DNA from 3 places in the Xanthobacter sp. SG618 genome. Region 3 is predicted to be linked to each of the others. Evidence: predicted binding sites of a transcription regulator. Region 3 holds the regulator's gene; each other region holds the start of a gene.
What was found. The regulator LexA, encoded in region 3, represses DNA repair genes until DNA is damaged. The targets are predictions, from matches to a motif close to TGTTCNNNNTGTGTTCNG.
Positions count from the first base shown of each region.

Region 1 (5,385 bases), on a different contig from region 3:
GACGCGCTCCACCGCGAAGGCGGATGCAGGGCGCACCCGCCACGGGCGGTCGAGGCAGAGGCTGGCATCGTTGAGCCGGGCGGCCTCCGCCTGCGCCTCGCTTTCGTTGGCGAAGCGATGGGCCTCGCGCGGGAAGAAGGCGCCGCCGGGGATGATGACGGCCTCTCCTTCCTGGGTATCGATCCGGGTTTCGCTGCCGTCGAAGAAAATCCATCCGCACGGCGCACCCGGTACGGCGCGGGCGACCAGATGGGCGAGGGAGAGGGGAACGCGGCGGCGCGAAGGCTGCCAGCGCGGCATACGGAAACTGAACATCGGACCCGTTGTCCTCTATCGCCCCTGAGGTGTCTTCCCAGTGGAAATGCTCTAGAGGGCCGGACCGTTCCAACCTGCGACGCGATGAACGTTTACAGGATGTTGCCCAGTGCGAGGCTCAAGCGGGCGGAATCGTGCAGCCTCAATAGCTGACGGCGGCGAGATAGAGCCCCGCCGCGGGGGCCATCGGGCCGCAGCGGGTGCGGTCGGCGGCGGCGAGGGCGGTGGCGAGATCGTCCGCACTCCAGCGGCCTTCCCCCACCCGCATCAGCGAGCCCACCATGGAGCGCACCTGATGATGCAGGAACGACCGGGCCGAGGTGACGACCCGGATTTCGTTGCCGTGGCGGGATACGTCCAGCTGGTCCAGCGTCTTCACCGGCGAGGCGGCTTGGCACTCGGCGGCGCGGAAGGTGGAGAAATCGTGCTTGCCCAGCAGCCGCTGCGCCGCCGCGTGCATGGCCTCCGCATCGAGCTTCTGGGGAATGCGCCACGCCCGGTCGCGGTCCAGCGCGAGATCGGGGCGGCGGTTGACGATGCGGTAGAGATAGTGCCGCTTGGTCGCGGAGAAGCGGGCGTCGAAGCTGTCCGGCACCCGCTCGGCTGAGAGCACGGCCACCGGGTGGGGCCGAAGCTGGGCCGTCATGGCGTCGCGGACCGTGTCCGTGCGCCACTCCTTGGCAAGGTCCACATGGGCCACCTGCCCGGTGGCATGGACGCCGGCATCGGTGCGCCCGGCGCCCGCCACCGTCACCTTTTCCCCGCAGAAGCGCTGAAAAGCCTCGGCCAGCACACCCTGCACGGTGGGCAGGTCCGCCTGCATCTGCCAGCCGGCGAAGGGGGTGCCGTCATATTCGATGGTGAGCTTATATCTAGGCACTTCCGGCTAATTCCAACGGAGAGAACGCTCGTGGCACTTATTGAGAATTTTGTCAGGCAGGACAAAGAGCGGTTCAAAGTTCATGAGGCCATTGAGGCACACGTTTGCTCCTTCGAAGCCGAGGGTGGGCGGGTACTTCAAATCGACACCTATGGCCGTGGCACGAGAGCCAACCCGCACAAGATAAGCCAATCGGTGCAACTGGATCGCCGGAGCGCTGGACAGCTCTATGAAATTCTGAAGGCCGAATTCGGCTTCAAGTGAGCTGCGACCCAGGTGCGAGCTTGTTTCCCCTTAGGAAGGTTTCCGCCCCCATGGGCTGCTTGCCCGCCTTCTGCAGTTCCACGAGCCGCACCGCCCCCGCGCCGCAGGCGATGGTGAGGCGGTCATCCAGTGCGGTGCCGGGCGCTGCGGACCCCTCTGCCAGCGTCGAGCGCAGCACCTTCACCCGCGCCTCCTCCGCTCCGAGGGGGAACCAGGCGCCGGGGAAGGGGGAGAGGCCGCGGATGTGGTCGTGCACCTCCTGGGCGGGCTTCGACCAGTCGATGCGGGTTTCGGCCTTCTCGATCTTGGCGGCATATTCCACGCCGGTCGCCGGCTGGGGCGTGAAGGCGAGGCCGCCGCGCTCCAGCGCGGCCAGCGCCCGGCCCATGAGGTCTGCGCCGATCACCATCATCCGGTCGTGCAAATCCCCGGCGGTCATGTCCGCCCCGATGGGGATGCGCTCCACGAGGCCCACGGGGCCGGTGTCCAGCCCGGCCTCCATCTGCATCACCGCGACGCCCGTCTCCCGGTCGCCGGCCATGATGGCGCGCTGGATGGGCGCGGCCCCGCGCCAGCGCGGCAGCAGGGAGCCGTGCAGGTTCAGGCAGCCGAGGCGCGGCGCATCGAGGATGGCCTGCGGCAGGATGAGCCCATAGGCCACCACCACCGCCACGTCCGCCTCGTGGGCGCGGAAGGCCTCCGCTGCCTCCTCGCCCTTCAGGCTCTTGGGCGTGAACACCGGCAGGCCGAAGCGCTCGGCCACCGCATGGACGGGGGAGGGGGTGAGGTCGAGCCCGCGCCGGCCGGCCGGGGCAGGCGCGCGGGTGTAGACCGCGACGACCTCATGGCCGCGCCCGACGATCTCCGAGAGGGTGGGGACGGCGAAATCCGGCGTGCCCATGAAGACGATGCGCATGAACCCTCGTGCCCCGTGATCTCCCGCCGCGGCGGGATCAGGCCTCGGCCTTGTGCTTCGCCTGCTTGGTGAACTTCTTGATGACGCGGTCGCGCTTCAGCTTGGAGATGTGATCGATGAAGAGCACGCCGTTGAGGTGGTCGATCTCGTGCTGCACGCAGGTGGCGAACAGGCCCTCGGCCTCCACCTCACGCGTCTTGCCCTCGATGTCCAGGAAGCGCACCGCCACCTTCGCCGGGCGCTCCACCTCCTCGTAATATTCGGGGATGGAGAGGCAGCCCTCGCTGTAGACGGAGGTCTCCTCCGAGGCGGCGATGATCTCGGGATTGATGAGGGCGATGGGCTTCTTGTTCTCGCCGTCGCGCGCGACATCGATGGTGATGACGCGGCGCTGCACACCCACCTGTATGGCCGCCAGCCCGATGCCGGGGGCGTCGTACATGGTCTCGAACATGTCCTCCACCAGCTTGCGCACCTCGCTGTCGATGGTCTCGACCGGGGTGGAAAGCGTGCTCAGCTTGGGCTCGGGGATGATGAGGATGGGCCGGATCGTCATTCGAGCGAGATAAGCGAAGCTGCCGCATAGGTCAACATGTTCGCCGTTTGTTCAAGGAAGAGAATCACGTAAGAAGAGAAGGTTCACGCAAGAGCAAGGCATGCCGGTTGTGCTGTTCACCTTCGGCGGACGGCCCTTCACCGTGGCCGAGGCCGCCGCGGTCGCCGCGGCGGTGCTGGCGCTGCTGCTGTTTCTGGTGCTGGTGAGCCTCGTGCGCCAGTCGCGGGCGCGCGCCGCCGTGGTCGCCGAGGAGGCGCTCCGGCGCGACGAGATGGACCGCCGCCTGCGCGAATTGGTCCGCGTCCAGTCCGAGACCGCCGGCCGCGTGCAGAGCATGACGGAGATCCTCGCCCAAAGGCAGAGCGAGCTCGCCCGCGCCGTCTCAGACCGCCTCGACCAGACCTCCCACCGGCTGGGGGAGACTCTCTCCACCGCCGCCCGCGCCACCCATGAGAGCCTGACCCGCATCGCCGAGCGCCTCGTGATGGTGGAGACGGCCGAGCGCACGCTCGGCGATCTTTCCGCGCAGGTGGTTTCGCTGCGCGAGACGCTGGCCAACAAGCAGGCGCGCGGGGCCTTCGGGCAGGCGCGGATGGAGGCCATCGTCGCCGACGGCCTGCCGCGCGGCAGCTTCGCCTTCCAGTACACCCTCTCCAACGGCAAGCGGCCGGACTGCGCCATCTTCCTGCCGGGGGATCCACGCCCGCTCCTCGTCGATTCCAAATTCCCGCTGGAAGCCGTCACCGCCTTCCGCGAGGCGCCATCCGCCGAGCACCGCAAGGCTGCGGGCCAGCGCCTGCGTAACGATCTGCTGAAGCACGTCTATGACGTGGCCGAGCGCTATTTCATCCCCGGCGAGACGCAGGACGTGGCGCTCATCTTCGTGCCGTCCGAATCCGTCTATGCCGAGATCAGCGAGCATTTCGACGGTGTGGTGCAGGAGGCCTACCGGTTGCGGGTGGTGCTGGTTTCGCCCTCCTTGCTGATGCTGGCCGTGCAGGTGGTGCAGGCCATCGCCAAGGATGCCCGCATGCGCGAGGAGGCCGACCGCGTGCGCGCGGAGGTGGCCGCACTGGTGGACGACGTGAGCCGCCTGCGCGAGCGGGTGGGCGACCTCGCCAAGCACTTTTCCCAGGTGGGCGACGACGTGCAGCGTGTCATCATCTCCGCCGACAAGATCGCCCGGCGCGGACTGCGGCTGGAGCAGCTGGATTTCGACACGCCCGGCCCGGCGCCCTCCGCTCCGCCCGAGTGAGAGGGCTTCATGCCGAAGCACCGCATCTACACCACCAGCTTCGCCAGCGTTTATCCCCTCTATGTCGCCAAGGCCGAGCGCAAGGGGCGCAGCCGGGCGGAGGTGGACACGGTCATCCGCTGGCTGACCGGATATTCCGATGCGGAGCTCATCGCCTTTCTCGCCGGAAAGACCGATTTCGAGACCTTCTTCGCCGAGGCGCCCGCGCCAAACCCGGCCCGCGCGCTCATCACCGGGATGGTCTGCGGCGTGCGGGTGGAGCAGGTCGCCGAGCCGACCATGCGCGAGATAAGGTATCTCGATAGGTTGATCGACGAGCTGGCGCGGGGGCGCCCGCTGGAGAAGATCCTGCGCAAGGGCTGAGCCCTGTTGATGTGGCTCCTGTCGGGGCTGCGGCATCTTGCGCCGCGACGCCCAAGGCGGGATGCTGGAGGCCGAAATGAATCACGCGCCGGTTGTGGCGCGCCCGTGACCCTTAAGGACGAAATGCCCGAACTGCCCGAGGTGGAAACCGTCCGCCGCGGCCTGATGCCCGTCTTGCAGGGCGCCGTGATCGAAAGCGCCGAGGCGCGCCGCCCGGACCTGCGCTGGCCGCTGCCTGAGAATTTCGCCGAACGCCTCGCCGGCCGCCGCGTGGAGGCCATCGGCCGCCGCGCCAAATATCTGCTCGCCGATCTGGACGGCGGCGAGGTGATGATCCTGCACCTCGGCATGTCCGGCTCCATCCGGGTCGAGGGGACGGAAACCCGCCGGCCCGGCGCCTTCCATTATCCGCGCGCCGCGGCCGGCCCCCACGATCATGTGGTGCTGCACCTCGCCGGCGGCACCACCGTCACCTTCAACGATCCGCGCCGCTTCGGTGCCATCCTGATCGTTCCCTACGACCGGCTGGAGAGCCATCCGCTCCTCGCCGGGCTCGGCCCGGAGCCGCTGGGCAACGCCTTCCATGCGGACTATCTCGCTTCAGCGTTCGCCCGCCGCAATACCGCGCTGAAGGCCGCGCTGCTGGACCAGAAGCTGGTGGCGGGGCTGGGCAACATCTATGTCTGCGAGGCCCTGTTCCGCGCCGGCCTCTCGCCGCGCCGCCTTGCGCACACCATCGTCACCAAGGACGGCAAGCCGACGCCACGGGTGGAGCGCCTCGTCACCGCCATTCGCGACGTGCTGCGCGAGGCCATCCAGGCGGGCGGCTCCTCCCT
Region 1 covers NZ_JABBHL010000002.1:544,008-549,392, reverse strand. The annotation lists gene FHT36_RS08015 (hypothetical protein) at 1-315, opposite strand, end outside; gene truA (tRNA pseudouridine(38-40) synthase TruA) at 458-1,195, opposite strand; gene FHT36_RS08005 (methionyl-tRNA formyltransferase) at 1,226-1,459, shown strand; gene fmt (methionyl-tRNA formyltransferase) at 1,452-2,375, opposite strand; gene def (peptide deformylase) at 2,413-2,931, opposite strand; gene FHT36_RS07990 (DNA recombination protein RmuC) at 3,032-4,186, shown strand; gene FHT36_RS07985 (DUF2200 domain-containing protein) at 4,196-4,549, shown strand; gene mutM (bifunctional DNA-formamidopyrimidine glycosylase/DNA-(apurinic or apyrimidinic site) lyase) at 4,673-5,385, shown strand, end outside.
Region 1: FHT36_RS07990 (DNA recombination protein RmuC) is a predicted target of LexA. The motif match lies at 2,969-2,986, and genes of this name have one in related genera.

Region 2 (5,385 bases), on a different contig from region 3:
CGGCGCAGCGCCTCGTGCAGGAGGTGGGTGGCGGAATGGTTGGCGCGCACGGCGGCGCGGCGATCATGCTCCACCTCCAGCACCAGGGCGGTGCCGGGCTTGAGCGTGCCGCTCTCGACCTTCACATCGTGCAGGAACAGGTCGCCCAGCTTCTTCTGGGTCGCGCGCACCTCCGCGACGATGCCGCCTTCGCCGGTCATGCGGCCGGTGTCGCCCACCTGACCGCCGGATTCGGCATAGAAGGGCGTCTGGTTCAGCACCACGAGACCGGTCTCGCCGGCATTGAGGGCCGCAACCTCGGCGCCGTCACGCACGAGCGCGGTGACCACGCCTTCCGCCTTCTCGGTGTCGTAGCCGAGGAAGTCTGTGGCCCCCACCTTGTCGCGCACCGCGAACCACAGCGTGTCGGTCGCCGCCTCGCCGGAGCCGGCCCAGTTGGCGCGGGCCTCTGCCTTCTGGCGGGCCATGGCGGCGTCGAACGCGTCGGTGTCGACGCTGATGCCGCGGGCGCGCAGGGCGTCCTGGGTCAGATCGAGGGGGAAGCCGTAGGTGTCGTAGAGCTTGAACGCCACCTCACCTGGGAAGCTGGCGCCGGAGACGAGGCCCTGGCTCTCCTCTTCGAGGATGGACAGGCCGCGCTCAAGCGTGCGGCGGAAGCGCGTCTCCTCGAGCAGCAGCGTCTCTTCAGCCAGAGGCTCGGCGCGCACGATCTCGGGATAGGCCCGACCCATCTCGCGCACCAGGATGGGCACGAGGCGATGCATCAGGGGGTCCTTGGCACCGAGCAACTGCGCGTGGCGCATGGCGCGGCGCATGATGCGGCGCAGGACGTAGCCGCGGCCCTCGTTGGAGGGCAGCACGCCATCGGCGGTGAGGAACACCGACGCGCGCAGGTGATCGGCGATCACCCGGTGGCTCGCCTTCTGCGGTCCCTCGGGATCGACGCCGGTGAATTCCGCGACCTCGGCGATGAGGGCGCGCATGAGGTCGGTTTCGTAATTGTCGTGGGTGCCCTGCAGCACCGCCGAGATGCGCTCGAGGCCCATGCCGGTGTCGATGGACGGCCGCGGCAGGCCGACGCGCTCGCCGCCCGGCAGCTGCTCATACTGCATGAACACGAGATTCCAGATCTCGATGAAGCGGTCGCCGTCCTGGTCCGCCGAGCCGGGCGGGCCGCCAAAGATGTGCGGGCCGTGGTCGAAGAAAATTTCCGAGCAGGGGCCGCACGGGCCGGTGTCGCCCATGGACCAGAAATTGTCCGAGGACGCGATGCGGATGATGCGGTCGTCGGAAAGCCCGGCGATCTTCTTCCACAGGCCGTAGGCTTCCTCGTCCTCGCTGTAGACGGTGACGAGCAGGCGGTCCTTCGGCAATTCGAAGGTGCGGGTCACGAGGTTCCAGGCGAGCTCGATCGCGCGGTCCTTGAAATAGTCGCCGAACGAGAAATTGCCGAGCATCTCGAAGAAGGTGTGGTGCCGCGCGGTGTAGCCCACATTGTCGAGGTCGTTGTGCTTGCCGCCGGCCCTGACGCACTTCTGCGACGTCACCGCCCGCGAATAGGGCCGCTTCTCGACGCCGGTGAAGACGTTCTTGAACTGCACCATGCCCGCATTGGTGAACATGAGCGTGGGGTCGTTATGCGGCACGAGGGGCGACGAGGCGACGGCCTCGTGGCCCTCCTTGACGAAGTAGTCGATGAAGCTCGACCGGATCTCGTTGACGCCGCTCATGTGCCGGCACTGTCCCTCGGATGCCGGGCCTTGCGGCCGCCGGCTCTGGTGATCGCTGCGCGCGCCAGCGCCTCGGGCCGAGCTTGGGGCCATCCCTCGGGCGTCGCGCGGTTCCCTCGGCCGACGCGGCCGGCGGAACCGGGTTCGTTTAACGATGGGCCCGCCACTTGTCCAGAAACGCGAGGCAGCAAAGGCAGAGCGGGCGAAGCCTTCCCGGCACCGCCCGCTCTAAAAGGCTGTCAGGACCACGTCCGGGGCTGACGCATCACGCGTCGGCTTCCGACCCCTCGGCGTCCTCCTCCGGATCGCCGGCGAGAATCTTCTCGGCGATGAGGCCGGCATTCTGGCGGATGGCCGCCTCGATGCGCGCCGCCACCTCCGTGTTCTGCTTCAGGAAGGTCTTGGCATTCTCGCGGCCCTGGCCGAGGCGCTGGCTGTCGTGGGAGAACCAAGCACCGGACTTCTCCACCACGCCGGCCTTGACGCCGAGATCGAGCAACTCGCCGGTCTTGGAGACGCCCTCGCCGTACATGATGTCGAACTCGACCTGCTTGAACGGCGGCGCCAGCTTGTTCTTCACCACCTTCACGCGGGTCTGGTTGCCCACCACCTCGTCGCGCTCCTTGATGGCGCCGATGCGGCGGATGTCGAGGCGGATCGAGGCGTAGAACTTCAGCGCGTTGCCGCCCGTGGTGGTCTCCGGCGAGCCATACATCACGCCGATCTTCATCCGGATCTGGTTGATGAAGATGACCATGGTGTTGGACTTGGAGATGGAGGCGGTGAGCTTGCGTAGCGCCTGGCTCATGAGCCGCGCCTGCAGGCCGGGCTGGTTGTCGCCCATCTCGCCATCGAGCTCGGCCCGGGGGGTCAGGGCGGCAACCGAATCCACCACCAGCACGTCGACGGCGCCGGAGCGCACCAGCGTGTCGGCGATCTCCAGCGCCTGCTCGCCGGCGTCGGGCTGGGAGATCAGCAGGTCGTCGAGGTTCACGCCCAGCTTGCGGGCATAGATCGGGTCCAGCGCATGCTCGGCGTCAATGAAGGCGCAGGTGCCGCCGCGCTTCTGGGATTCGGCGATGGTGTGAAGCGCGAGCGTGGTCTTGCCCGACGATTCGGGGCCGTAGATCTCCACGACGCGCCCCTTGGGCAGGCCGCCGATGCCCAGCGCGATATCGAGTCCCAGCGAGCCGGTGGGAATGCTCTCGATCTCCAAGGCCTTGCCGCCCTTGCCGAGCCGCATGATGGAGCCTTTGCCGAAATGCCGTTCGATCTGCGAGAGCGCGGCATCCAGCGCCTTGGTCTTGTCCATGGAAGAACCTTCGACGAGTCGGAGTGTTGCCTGAGTCATCGCCGCGCTCCGGTGCCGGTGCAAGGGGAATTAAGAACGTAGCGGTTGTACCCCTTTTGTTCTCAGTTCGCAATATGTTCTCTTTTGTCCACAGTGTGTGGATAACATTTGGTATATCGGGGCGCCTTCGAGCTGCTGCCGGGGCCCATCGAGGCCCCGGCCCGCTCCCCTCAGTAAATGCCGGTCTCCACCGCCACGCGCCGATAGCCGGCGCCGGCCGTGAAGCCGCCGTCGATCACGAAGTCCTCGCCGGTGATGAAGGCGGAGCGATCCGAGGCGAGGAACAGCACCAGTTCGGCGATCTCCTCCGGCGTGCCGCTGCGGCCCATGGGCGTCATCCCGATCATCGGCTGGAGATGCGGGCTCGCGGCGTTGAGGGCCGTCACCACAAGGCCGGGGCACACGGCGTTCACGCGGATGCCGCGCGCGGCATATTCCATGGCGGCACTGCGGGTGAGGCCGCGCAGGCCCCATTTGCTCGCCGTGTAGGCCGGATCGTAATGCCCGGAAAAGGCGCTGTTCGACGAGATGTTGACGATGCTGCCGCCGCCGGTCTCCTCTATCAGCGGCACCGAGGCCCGGATGCCGAGGAAGGCGCCGGTGAGGTTGACCTTGAGCACGCGCTCCCACGCATCCGGCTCCGTGGCCGAGACGGTGCTGCGATTGATGATGCCGGCATTGTTGATGAGGATATCGAGCCGCCCCTTCCAATCCCGCGCCGCCTCGATGGTCTGAGACCAGTCGGCCGGGTTGGTTACGTCGAGCGTGCGGAAGCGGGCTTCGATGCCCTGGTCGGCGAGTTCCGCCACGAACGCCTCGCCCTCGGGTGCGAGCACGTCGCAGACCAGCACCGCCGCGCCCTCGATGCCCAGACGCCGCGCTTCCGCCGCCCCCTGCCCCCGCGCGCCCCCGGTGACGAGGGCGACGCGCCCCTCCAGTTCCTTCATGCGTTTCTCCCCGACTTTTCTGTTCGGGCCCCGCCGGCCGTCTGCTCCTTGAGCCCTATCGCAGCCGCCGGAAAGCCCCTTGCCACAGAATTTAGAATAAACTAAAAATCGCATAATACGAGATTAATCGTCACTCAACGATCTCCGGACTCGACATGCTCGCAGAACCGGGACGCGGGGGAGGGAAAACAATGATGCAAGGAAAGGTCGCCCTCATCACGGGGGCAGGCATCGGGATTGGCCGTTGCGCGGCGGAGCTGTTCGCCCGCCATGGCGGGCGCATCGTCGTCGCCGAGATCAACGAAGAGGCCGGGCGGGAAACGGCGGCGCGCATTCATGCCGCCGGCGGTGATGCGCTGTTCGTGCGGACCGACGTGACCGATGCGGCGAGCGTCGAGGCGGCGGTGGCGACCGGCGTCGCGCACTATGGCCGTCTTGACGTCATCTACAACAACGCCGGGGGCTCGACGACCCGCGACAGCGATCTCACCCGCGCGCCGGACGACGAGTTCTGGCGGGCGATGACGCTCGATCTGCACGGCACCTGGCTGGTCAGCCGCTTCGGCATTCCCGAGCTCGTCAAGGCCGGCGGCGGCGCGGTGGTGAATGCGGCGTCCGTGGTGGCCCTCATGGGCTGGCCGGGCAAGGATGCCTACACCGCCGCCAAGGGTGCGGTGGCGGCGCTCACCCGCTCCATGGCGGTGGAATATGCGCCCCACAACATCCGCGTGAACGCGGTGGCGCCGGGCGTCACCCGCACGCCAAGGGTGGTGGCGCAGCTGGAACAGCTGGAGACCACGCAGCGGCTCACCGCCGCCCACCTGCTGGGCATGGTGGAGCCGGAGCATGTGGCACAGGCGGCGCTCTTTCTCGCGTCCGAGGCGTCCGGCCGAACCACCGGGCATGTGCTGCCCGTGGACAGCGGCCTCTCCATCTCCTGATCCATCCCAACATCCTCGTCGCGCACGCAGACGGCCGAGCGCCGTCCTGCGGCGCGCGGGTGTGATCCCCACCGCAGGGATCAGGACCTCAGCCACCCGCCCTACAGGAGGGGTCTGTTGATCATCCATATCCTCAACGGCTTCGTTTACGGGGGCCTGCTCTATCTGGTCGCCATCGGGCTGGTGCTCATCTTCGGGCTCCGGCAGGTGGTGAACTTCGCCCACGGCAGCCTCTTCATGCTGGGCGCCTATGTGGGCTATGCGGCCACCGCGATTGCCGGCTTCTGGGCGGGCGTGGTGGTGGCAACGCTGGTGCTCGCCATCCTCGGCCTGCTCCTTGACCGCGCGGTGTTCCGCCCGCTGCAGGACCAGGACCCCATCGTCACCCTGCTCGTCACCTTCGGTCTCCTTCTGGT
Region 2 covers NZ_JABBHL010000008.1:91,232-96,616, forward strand. The annotation lists gene alaS (alanine--tRNA ligase) at 1-1,730, opposite strand, end outside; gene recA (recombinase RecA) at 1,996-3,081, opposite strand; gene FHT36_RS19800 (SDR family NAD(P)-dependent oxidoreductase) at 3,252-4,028, opposite strand; gene FHT36_RS19805 (SDR family NAD(P)-dependent oxidoreductase) at 4,220-4,969, shown strand; gene FHT36_RS19810 (branched-chain amino acid ABC transporter permease) at 5,087-5,385, shown strand, end outside.
Region 2: recA (recombinase RecA) is a predicted target of LexA. The motif match lies at 3,146-3,163, and genes of this name have one in related genera.

Region 3 (5,385 bases):
ATCGCCGCGGTGCTGCTCGCCACGGCCGCCGGATTCGCGGCGGGCGGGATGCGGACCGAGCTCATCGCCCACGAGATGGTGGTGCCGCCCAAGACCCCGGTGCGCCTCTCCGGCTTCATTGAGCGCGTGGAGCGGCGGACCACCGGCGACCGCATCCTGCTGCGGCTGGATGGCGATGCCGTGCGCGGGCTGGCCAACGCGCCGGCGCTGGTGCGGCTCTCGCTCCGCAAGGGATGGGCGCCGCCGGTCGGCAGCCATGTGACCCAGCTGGCACAATTGCTGCCGCCCTCCGGCCCCGCCATGCCGGGCGCTCATGATTTCGGCCGCGCGCCCTGGTTCCAGGGCATCGGCACCATCGGCTACGGGCTCGGCCGGCCCAAGGCGGCGGCGCCGCGCGACCCGCCTCTATCCGTGCGCCTCGCCATGGCGCTGGACGGGGTGCGCCAGAGCCTCTCCGACCGCATCCGCGCCTCGCTCTCCGGCGTGCCGGCGGAGGTGGCGGTGGCGCTGGTGGCGGGCGACCGCTCGGGCATTCCCCATGCGGTGGAGGAGAGCATGCGCGTCTCCGGCCTCTCGCACATCCTCTCCATCTCCGGCCTGCACATGGCGCTGGTGGCCGGCACCCTGTTCGCGCTGGCGCGCGGGCTGCTGGCACTGGTGCCGGGGCTTGCTTTGTCGTGGCCGATCAAGTCCAGCGCGGCGCTCATCGCTCTCGCCGGCAGCGCCTTCTATCTGGTGCTGTCGGGCAATGACGTGCCCGCCCAGCGCTCCTTCGTGATGACGGGGCTGGTGCTGGCCGGCGTGCTGGTGGGGCGGCCGTCCTTGTCGCTACGGTCGGTGGGCGTGGCGGCCGTGGTGGTGCTGTCGCTGACGCCGGAGGCGGCGCTGGATCCGGGCACGCAGATGTCGTTCGCCGCCACCCTCGCCCTCGTCGCCGCCTATGAGCGGCTCCAACCCCTGCGGGCGATCCCGCGGCCGGATGGAATCGCCGGGGCGGTGGTCTCATGGGTGGCAGTGCTGGTGGCGGGCACGGCGCTCACCTCGCTGGTGGCGGGCCTCGCGACGGCGCCTTACGGCATCTTCCATTTCCAGCGGGTGGCACCCTACGGGCTGCTCGCCAACCTCGCCGCCATGCCGGCGGTCTCCTTCCTGGTGATGCCGGCGGGGCTCGCGGGCGTGCTGCTGATGCCGTTCGGCTGGGATCATCTCGCCTGGCCGGTGATGGGGCGGGGCATCGAGATCATGACGGCGGTGTCCGACTGGGTGGGCACGCTGCCGGGCGCCGACATCCGCGCCGCCTTCATCGGCGCCGGAACGTTGCTGTGGCTCTCCCTCGCGCTACTCGCCCTCTGCCTGCTGCGCGGCGTGCTCACCCTGGTGGCGCTGGTGCCCCTCGGCCTCGCCGCATTGGTGGCCGGAGCGCCGCTGAAACCGGACCTCCTCATCGCACCCGATGCGCAGACTGTGGCGGTGCGCATGCCGGACGGCCGGCTCTCCGTGCTCGGCGCCTCCGGCCAGAAGCTGGTGGTGGAGCAATGGCTGACGCGGGAGGGCGACCGCCGCACGGCCGGGGCGAAGGACCTCGCCGCCGCCTTCACCTGCGACCCGCTCGGCTGCACGGCGCCGCTGCCCGGCGGCGGCACCATCGCCGTGTCCCGGCGCGCGGAGGGATTGGAGGCGGATTGCCTCAACGCCCGCATGGTCGTCACCCGCGATGCCCCGCCCCGTGCCTGCCCCGCCGAGGTGCTGACGCCGGAAAAACTCGCGCGGACGGGGACGCTCGCCTTCACCCTGCGCGATGGAGCCCTCGTGGCCGAGCGAAGCCGCAGCCCCTCGGTCTCCCGGCCATGGATGGCACCGCTGCCGCCGGACCTCGCGCCGGAGCGGGGCGTGGTCGATGCGGGCGACCCGCAGACCGATGCCACGGCCCCGTGACCATCCCAAACCGGCGGCGCCGGCAAACGTCGGGGTGAGGGGCAACGCCTTCAAAAAAGCGCAGGCGCCCGTTGAGCGTGGACCACCGCGCCCCTCACCCCGTTCCGGATCTCCCGCAGGAGAAATCTAAGGATCAGTACCGGCGCATGAGGCCGATGAGGCGGCCCTGGATGCGCACGCGGTCAGGACCGAAAATGCGGGTTTCATAGGCCGGGTTGGCGGCCTCGAGCGCTATGGAGGCGCCCTTCTTGCGCAGGCGCTTGAGGGTCGCTTCCTCGTCATCCACCAGCGCCACGATGATGTCGCCGGTGTCTGCGGAATCGCATTTGCGGATCAGCACCGTATCGCCGTCGAGGATGCCGGCCTCGATCATGCTGTCGCCGCGCACTTCAAGGGCGAAGTGCTCGCCGGAGCCCAGCATCTCGGGCGGGATGTTCAGCGTGTGGCTGCGGCTCTGGATGGCGGAGATGGGCGTGCCGGCGGCGATGCGGCCCATGACCGGCACCGAGACCACCTGGCCCGCCTCGTCGTCCTCCGCCACGGGGCGGACCTTGCCGAGGCTGCCCTCGATGACCGAGGGCGAGAAGCCGCGCCCTGCGGACCGGGCGGAGGCGAGGCCGGGTGCCACGCTGTCGGGCAGGCGAACCACTTCCAGCGCACGGGCGCGATTGGGCAGGCGGCGGATGAAGCCGCGCTCTTCCAGAGCGGTGATGAGACGGTGGATGCCGGACTTGGAGCGCAGGTCCAGCGCCTCTTTCATCTCGTCGAAGGACGGGGGAACGCCGGTTTCCTTGAGCCGCTCATGGATGAAGCGCAGAAGGTCATATTGCTTCCGAGTGAGCATTCCCTGGCCCCGTTCCTTGCACGCACCGCCACGGAACAGGCGCTCTGCCGGTCCCGATTCAAGGCGCATCCAGCCCGGTGCGCCGCGAAACAAATCATGAACAGTCTTTATCTGTTCCTTTTGTGTTCCGCAAGTGGTGAAGGCTCCGTTAAGCGCTCAATCCTCGAAGGGAATAATCTCGCAGGGGTCTCCGACGCGGCCCGCCGGGGCGAAGGGAGGCCGCACCAGCAGGCAATCGGCGGCGGAGAGAATGCTCAGCATGGCGCTGTCCTGCGAGGCGCAGGGGATGGCGTGGATCGAGCCATCCGGCCGGCGTTCGAGTGTGGCGCGCATGAAGTCCCGCCGCACGTCATTGGGCGGCAGATCCGCCGCGAGGCGCGCCGGCACGGGCACGGGGCCGGGGCGGGAATCACCCTGAAGCGCGCGGATCAGGGGGACGAGGTAGATCATCCCGCAGACGTGGGAGGAGACAGGATTGCCCGGCAGCCCCAGCACCCGCACATCGCCGCGATGGCCGAACATCAGCGGCTTGCCGGGCCTGAGCGCGATCTTGTGGACCGAGAGATCGACCCCCTCCGCCTTCAGCGCCGGGGCCATCAGGTCATGATCGCCCACGGAGGCGCCACCGGAGGAGACGACGAGGTCGAACTCGCCGGAGAGCGCCCGCGCCACCACGGCGCGGATGGCGGCGAGGTCGTCCTTGATGAGGCCGAGGTCGGTCACATCGGCACCGGCGCGGCGGGCGAGTTCCGCGAGGCCGAAGGCGTTGGAGACGACGATCTCGCTGTCATTGCCGGTGCCCTGGCCCGGCAGCACCAGCTCGTCGCCGGTCTGCAGCAGGGCGACGCGCGGGCGGCGCGCGACCGGTACCGTCGCATGGTCCATGGCGGCGGCCAGCATGATGTCGCGGCCGGTCAGGCGCCGGCCGGCCAGGAGGCCGGGCGTGCTTTCGGAAAAATCGCAGCCGCGCTTGCGCACGTTGCGGAGCGCGGCGGTCGGGGCCGTGGTGGTGATGGTGTCGCCCTCGCGGGAGACGTTTTCCTGAATCACCACCGTGTCGGCGCCCTCAGGCACAACGGCGCCGGTGAAGATGCGCACGGCCTGCCCGGCGCCCACCGTGCCCGGATAGGGCCGGCCGGCGGCGGATTCGCCGATGACGGCGAGGCGGGCCGGCGTCTCGGCAATGTCGGCGCCGCGCACGGCGTAGCCATCCATGGCCGACATGTCGGCGGGCGGCTGGGTGCGGCGGGCCGCCAGATCGCGCGCCAGCACGCGGCCGGCCGCCGCCTGCACCGGCACCTCCTCCACACCGAGCGCGGTGACGCCGGAGGTGATGAGCGAGGTGGCCTCTTCGACGGTCATGAGCGCCATGGCGCGGCTCCCTCACTCTGCATGATCGCAGGTCTGGTCATGGTGGCGGGCCGGCTCAGGCCGCGCCGGCGTCGGCGCGGAAATGGCCGCTGCGGCCGCCGGATTTCTCCAGGAGCCGGATGCCCTCGATCCGCATGCCGCGGTCCGCGGCCTTGGCCATGTCGTAGATGGTGAGGCAGGCGACGGAGACGGCGGTGAGCGCCTCCATCTCGACGCCGGTCTGGCCCGTCACCTTGGCGCGGGCGGTGACATGAAGGCCGGGCAGAGCGGGGTCTGGGGAAACCTCCACCTCCACCTTGGTCAGCATCAGCGGATGGCAGAGGGGGATCAGCTCATGGGTACGCTTGGCGGCCATGATGCCGGCGATGCGCGCCACCCCCAGCACGTCGCCCTTCTTGGCGTTGCCGGAGAGGATGAGATCCAGCGTCGCCTGCGCCATCGCCACCCGGCCCTCGGCCAGCGCCTCGCGGGTGGTCGCGTCCTTGTCGGATACGTCCACCATGCGGGCGGCGCCCTGTTCGTCGAGATGGGTGAGGCTGGCCATGGCCGTCGCGGTCTTCCCGGAATCGATGTGCGGTCAGGAAGATGGCGTCCGCGGCGGCGCCTGTCCACCGCGGCAGAGACATGGCGTCGGAAAGGCTGTGTTGCCGGCGTCGATGGCGCTCAGCGCAGGCGGGTCCACACCTGCGTCTTGCAGAGCGGAACCACCACGCAGCCGCGCAGCTTCAGCGTGTTGTCACCGTCCATGGTGATGGTGCCGGAATAGGTCTTGCCGTCCTCGGCATTGTAGATGCTGCCGCCGGTCCATTCCTGCGGCCCGCCGGAGAAGCCGGTGAGGATGGTGAGACCCTTCAGCGCCCGGCTACGCAGGCCGGCGTTGGAATTGTTCACGTCCTTCAGCGCCGGATCGGCCTTCAGCCCTTCCGAGGAGACGAGGCGGCCGCACAGGCCATTGCCGCACTTGGAGATTTCCACCTGCCCGCTGCGGGTGGGGGTCAGCCACAGGCCGGTCGGGTCGGCGGCGAAAGCGGGGGTCACCAGGGTCGAGGTGGCAAGAAGGCCGGCGGCGGCAAGCGCAGCGGTGAGCGTGGTTCTCATGAAGCTTTTCCTCCCGTGAGGCACCGGCGATGCAGCAGCCGGTGCTGCGGCCTCTTGTCGGGCCGCCTCACGTATTAAGGCGTAACTTCACGTATACGGCAAGTCTATGTGGCGAGGAGCTGGCACGTGGCGGAAGC
Region 3 covers NZ_JABBHL010000001.1:133,104-138,488, forward strand. The annotation lists gene FHT36_RS24260 (ComEC/Rec2 family competence protein) at 1-1,935, shown strand, start outside; gene lexA (transcriptional repressor LexA) at 2,069-2,779, opposite strand; gene glp (gephyrin-like molybdotransferase Glp) at 2,936-4,150, opposite strand; gene moaC (cyclic pyranopterin monophosphate synthase MoaC) at 4,206-4,694, opposite strand; gene FHT36_RS00680 (DUF2147 domain-containing protein) at 4,814-5,248, opposite strand; gene trpC (indole-3-glycerol phosphate synthase TrpC) at 5,353-5,385, opposite strand, start outside.